Regions from separate parts of the Paenibacillus sp. FSL P4-0184 genome, predicted to be linked through region 1. Evidence: riboswitches for the same ligand, from Rfam matches in the RefSeq annotation. Region 1 holds a riboswitch; the other holds the start of a gene.

Evidence for each region. A riboswitch is a leader RNA that binds a small molecule or an ion and turns the genes downstream of it on or off. The one in region 1 is predicted to bind cyclic di-GMP.
Region 2: it holds a riboswitch for cyclic di-GMP, as region 1 does, so the genes downstream of both, MKY52_RS18365 (thiamine pyrophosphate-binding protein) here and MKY52_RS07295 (anti-repressor SinI family protein) in region 1, are expected to answer to the same signal.

The regions. Positions count from the first base shown of each region.
Region 1 is NZ_JBBORN010000001.1:1,701,930-1,705,077, reverse strand. Features, by position in the region: gene MKY52_RS07300 (2-oxoglutarate dehydrogenase E1 component) at 1-644, opposite strand, end outside; cyclic di-GMP riboswitch class I at 1,115-1,199, shown strand; gene MKY52_RS07295 (anti-repressor SinI family protein) at 1,226-1,381, shown strand; gene MKY52_RS07290 (helix-turn-helix domain-containing protein) at 1,583-1,912, opposite strand; gene MKY52_RS07285 (TasA family protein) at 2,072-2,674, opposite strand; gene sipW (signal peptidase I SipW) at 2,765-3,148, opposite strand, start outside.
Region 2 is NZ_JBBORN010000001.1:4,200,558-4,203,705, reverse strand. Features, by position in the region: gene MKY52_RS18375 (helix-turn-helix transcriptional regulator) at 1-238, shown strand, start outside; gene MKY52_RS18370 (methyl-accepting chemotaxis protein) at 361-1,611, shown strand; cyclic di-GMP riboswitch class I at 1,802-1,899, shown strand; gene MKY52_RS18365 (thiamine pyrophosphate-binding protein) at 2,018-3,148, shown strand, end outside.

The sequences.
Region 1 (3,148 bases):
CGCTTCTGACCCACAAAGGTTTTGTGAAGGAAGGTTTCGAATTGCTCTACTTGGATCAGGCGGTTTAGCAGCTCTTTACGTTCTGCATTATTTAAAGGCGCTGGTGAGCTTGTGGATTCTGCCTGTCTGTTCAACCATTTCAGTTCTTGTTCTTCATGCACATGCCCGAATTCATAGGCGATTGTCTTGGTGTAAGCCTGACGCATACGCTGAACTGCATCCCATCCGGTATGCACATCATTCGGCGCATTCTCCCAAATGAGCGTGGCAGGTAGTGCGAGCAGATCCTCACGAGTCAGCTCATAGGTTTCGAGTTCAAGATATTTAGCCATGGGATTGTGATCGCGCTCAAGCGGATCAATATCAGCGGCCATATGGCCATATATACGAATATTAGCGATTAGCTTGGAAGCTCTTACTGCCTTTCTAAGCCATTCGGTGTCTCCCGAAATGCGAGGCTGTGGAGCCGGTTCGCTATCCGGTGTTAGGGGTGGGGGACCCGAATTTGTAAAAAGCTCGCGATAATTATTCTCTACGGTGGAAGGATCTTTCACAAACTGTTCATATCTTTCTTGAATGTAGCCTAAATTGGGTCCGTAATACTTACTCCAAATGGATTCGTTATAGGGCTCTTTGGCTGCCATGAATACATCCTCCTTAACGGATGAACTCCATACGTGACATTTTGTGTCAACGCTTACTGGAGCTGTGATGATTGCGGTTTCATTTCTCATCTTATTGTGCTACTTTCCACACGTGTAATCAATTCTTTCTTTCGTCCAATACGTTCGCAAAATGGTATGGGTTAGCTTGTTCTAATGAAAAGAACGCTGTTTCTTCTCATTACCCATTCCTAAGGCCCACTAAAATGATTCTAATATCCTTATTTTTAACTAATAGGGAAGGAAGTATCATTCTATCGGCTTAATTAATTTTATGAATAGGACGAGTATCGTGTTAAAAGGACAAGTTATCGCACAAAAGCGCTTCTATTTTTTGTTTTTTAATGGAAAAACTAATCAGAAATCGACACACTTTTCCACTTTAGTATAGTATAATGTTATTGCAGTTAGCGATTTTCATATATTCAAAGTAGATCCTTTCGTGTAAAGGGTCCAGTAAAAGGTAAACCTGCCGAAAGGCAGGGGCACAAAGTCGCGGGTCTAAGGTAGAAATACTATGACAGCCGGATTGCCTGGGGACTAAAATCTTAGGAGGAGATTTTTTGGACAAGTCCAACCAGGGAAGCAACAGAGAACAGCAGGTCATTGATCTAGACGTAGAGTGGGTCCATTTATTATTAGCAGCTAAGAAGGCTGGCATAAAGGCAGATGAAATTCGTCGCTTCTTTCATGAGAAGACTGTGCAAGCCGTGCAGTGATACATTCAGAGCATTAGATATCAAAAGAGCACAGCGAGTTATCGCTGTGCTCTTTTTCTTTATATAAGAATCTATAAGTTTCAGACTTGGTCCTTATATTCTGCTAGAATTCAAACGCCTTCGCGGTCCATGGTAGGAGGGCGAAGGCGTTTATGTTTAATAGTATGAGTAGAAGAGGATCTTATCAGGTCAGGTGGAATATTAATCCTTCTGATCAAGGCGCCATTTCTGGTAGTCCAGAAACTCCTTGAATTCGCGTTTGCTTATGCCTGAGGCCATAGCTTCCTGCACCAATCGGAACCATTCCGAATCTAAAGGTGACTCCTCAGCATCATTAGGTTCTCCATAGAGCAAAGCGTGGATGGATACCTGAAGCGCATCGGCGATCTTTTCGATAAACTGGATTGAAGGATTGGATTGGATGTTTCTCTCCACATTGCTAAGATACGACTTAGCAACATCCGCTCTGTCCGCAAGCTCAGATAGGGACAATCCCTTTTCTAGGCGGAGATGCTGGATACGTTGGCCCATATTTTGTGGCACTATGCTGACGCCCCTCCGTTATTTTTGTTATTAGTATAGCAAATATCATTAAATTCGACAAAGTTTATTGTAAAGAGAAAAGCAGCATCTACTTATCCGTTTTCCGGAATAAGAATCTGCTGCTCTTCGAATGGAAGACTTATTAGATTAGTAGTCAGTTCCTCTGGCTTGTTTAGCAAAGAAATCCCAAGTCAGTGTCAACACATCTTTTTGGAAAATGTTCTGATCTTTACCGTCATCCACAAATTCGAACTTAACGGTGAAGCTATCAGATGTACCTGCTTTAATACCGGATGCTTCATTGCCTATGAACGGCAATTTTTCTACGAGATCAGGTGTTGAATTTTGCAAATCAGCCAGTGTTGTTTCATAAACTACAATATCCGGAATAATGTTACCGCTCTTGTCCTTATTTTGCAGGAATTTAACTTTAATGAATTTACCTAAATCAACACCATTGTTGTTACCACCCACGTCATTAACGGAGTATTTTGTTTTGAGAACAATAGAGCCGATATCGATGTTACCATCATTATTCAGTTTGAAATCTCTTTTGATAGTATCACCTGGTTTCAATTTATCCAGATTAACGATAACAGATGGGTCAGAGTTCAAATCCAGTGTACCAGCTGCGAATGTAGAGGTACTTGTTGCAGTGTCGCTAAAGTAAGCGAAAGTTCCTCCACCAATCAATGATAAACCCAGTGCTGCTGATGCTACGCCAAGACCCAATGTTTTCTTGATACCCATAATTAAAATTCCTCCTCGGTTTTTGTGGTTTTTTATAAAAGTTATATATTGTAACTTCCGGTTCGTAAGCGGAAGCGGACAATCAACGGATTACTGTATTTCAGTTGGAGGTGGAGAGGTGGGAAGTATAGCAGCATTTTTCTTTTCGAGTGCAGCTACAGCCTTCCATGATGAATACAGGGCATAGAGCAGGAGCATCAAGCCTGGTACAATCATGAGCACAACACTTCCAGCTTTGGAAACTGCGAAATTCATAGCGTAACCTACGTAAGGTACGGTGACCCCGGTATACTCAGCTACAACATTCGTGGAACTGGTAGGGTTCATATCAGGCGCATCATTGTTATCGCCTTTCGTGCGATACATGGCTTCACCAGTAGCGTTGTTCATTGTTGCTTCTACAACACGGTGAGTAATGAGCAGGTTTTCTTCATTTCTAAAGGTGATCACATCGCCTTTTTTGAAGCGATTCAT
Region 2 (3,148 bases), 2.5 Mb from region 1:
GGTTAGAGCATCTGTCTTAAAAGAATTACAGCGAGAAAGATTCGTCTCTGTCCAATTGATAGAGCCAACTAGCAATGCAGAGTGGGTGAACGTAGATGCCGAATTTAATACGATCGAGTCGGCCTGCCGGATAATCCTTTCTTTTAGTCCCTCAGTTATTGTACTTTCACCGCAAGAACTTTTAGAGATGGTAAAGTCTGCTATCGCAAAAATTTCCGCTATTTATGAGGATTTTTGACACGAAATCTAAAGAACTACTCCGAAAAGAAGATTTATGTCAGTTCTTACTATAGACCAATCACCTTTAAATCCCATATAATAACACCAATACATAATATTAATAAGGAGGACATTATACCAATGAACTGGATGCATAAACTTCCGTTAAAACAAAGAATTGTTGCCGGATGTTACCTCGTTGCCGCACTATTTGCCATTCCTGTTTTAGTTACTTTTATGATCTTAGGCAACATTATTTTGGGTATTGTTCTAATCGTTGTTCTTGCTGCTCTAACCTTCCCAGTGGCCCGCTTTATCGAGAGAACGCTTACATCTTCTTTTGATGACATCGCGAATGTATCTCATAGTATTTCAAAAGGGGATTTTACTAGTAGAGCCGATGAGAACGGGTCTATGGGGGACGTAAGTCGTTCCTTTAATACTATGATTGACAAGCTCAAGAAGATTTTGACAGAAGCATCACAAATCACTCGTCAAGTTATGGATGCAAGCCGTGGAATCGAAGATAAGAATCAGAATTTGAAAATTGTCATGGCACAGGTAGCCTCTTCGTCTAACGAGCTAGCTCTTGGTGCAAATGAAATATCTACGGATATCGCTGAAATGACAGAATCTATTAAAGATATTGAGAATAAAGTATCCAATTATACGAACTCAACGAAAGAAATGAACAGACGTTCAATACATACATTAGAACTAGTTGAACAAGGACGGCAGTCCGTTGATACTCAAGCTGAAGGCATGCGCAAAAACATCCAGGCTACTCAAAAAGTAGCTGATACTATCGAAGCCCTGTCTCATAATGCTCGCGGAATTACGATGATTACAAAAACCATCACAGAGATCGCTGAGCAGACCAACCTCTTATCGCTGAATGCCTCCATCGAAGCAGCACGCGCCGGAGAGCATGGTCGAGGATTTGCTGTAGTCGCACAGGAGGTTCGTAAACTTGCCGAGGAATCAACGGCTTCAACGAAGGAAGTCTTTGGCTTAGTTCGGAGCATCGAAACTGATATCAAACAAGCGATTGACAATATCGCTATCAACGAAGAAGTCGTACAGGTACAGAATGAGATGATCACTCAATCTGCTCATATCTTTGCTCAAATTGTGCAAAGTGTGCAGTATATTACCGAGCAAATCTCTTCCTTCTCTGCTGAAAGTGATCTGATGTTGGAAAGTGCCTTGAAAATCTCAAGTGCAATAGAGAATATCTCTGCGATCACACAGCAAACCGCTGCCGGCACCGAGGAAGTATCCGCCGCTATGAATGAACAAATTAATGCCCTGCAGTCTGTTGCTGAAGAAACTGAGAAAATGACACAGGCTGTGTTTAATCTACAGAAGACTATCCATATTTTCAAGTTTTAAGTCACTTGCAAATCATATAAACAAGTCCAAAAACTCCTCCTAAGTTTTGACTTAGGGGGAGTTTTTTTATATCTATTATTTCATAGGTTGGACAATACTTTCGTCAAAATTCGAGTTAATTTGCGAAAATATATTGACAAAGGTTCTCTAGGAATATATTGTAAAGGAAAATTCTTCTTATAAATTTTAAAATTAATATTGGCAAAATCTTCGAAAGAGGATGACGCAAAACCATGGATCTACAGCCTCATTTTTTTAATCAGAGGCCATGACTGCCAGGTTGCAGAAAACCAAAACGACTGAACAATTGTTCAGTCTCTATGGCGATTTATGCCACCAACCTGTGCCCTAATTCAGAGCACAGGTTTTCTAATGTTTGATTTTAAAATAACAATCAACTTGTGAGGTGTATTTTTTGAAGACAGTCGCAGATTACATGTCGGAAGCACTACGGAACCTAGGTGTTACCCATTCCTTTGGTATTATCGGGAAATCCATTTGTCCTATTGTTCTTAAAATGGTAGATTACGGTATTGAATTTATTCCTGGGAGACATGAGTCCAGTTCCGGCTTCGAAGCAGCCGGGTATGCGCTTAAAACTGGAAAACTAGGTGTAGCTTTTGGTACTTCAGGTCCTGGTGGAACAAACCTATTAACTGCAGCAGCACATGCTAAGGCTAACAACCTACCTGTCCTATTTATTACTGGCCATCAATCTATTAAAGAGCTTGGAATTCCCCAATGTCAGGACTCTACCTCTTTTCTAGCTGATTTAGCTGATATGTTTAGACCTGCCACCTTATATAGCAAGCTTATTGAACGTGGAGATCACTTTAACACAATCTTTAATCATGCCATATCCATTGCTTTGAGCGGTAATCGTGGTCCAGTTCACCTTTGTATTCCTTTTGATGTACAAACGGAATTGCTAGAGGAATGTAATATTGTAATCCCTGAACGCGAATCACTGGTTAGCCATGCTAATATCGACCGTGTACTTGATGCTATAAATAACTCTAAGAATCCAATAATTATCGCAGGTAAGGGCGTTAACCGCTCAGGAGCACATAGTGAGCTAATTCAATTAGCGGAAACATTTAATATTCCTGTAGTTACATCTCCAGGTGGTAAAGGGGCTATAGCTTGGGATCATCCACTCTATCACGGTCCAATTGGAGTAGGCGGTTGTACCCATGGGGATGACTTGCTGAATCAAAGTGATCTATTTATCGTTCTCGGGTCACGTTTAAGTGATATGACTATTTGTAATCTTAAAAGGGAAAATCATCCTGCAACATTAATTCAGTTTGATAGCGATCCGACTTTTGTCGGAAAAATATTGTTCTCTAAAACGATTCCAGTGACTGGAGATCTACGCGACAATCTAGTTTACTATCTCAATAATATTGACACGAACAATATCACAAAACGCGAAGCACCGACAAATTCCGATTATACCGAAGAGCCTCCGATTTTACCAAACCTTTCACTTGCATCGGTCTTGAGTACGATGAGTGATTTGATTCCTTATAACAGC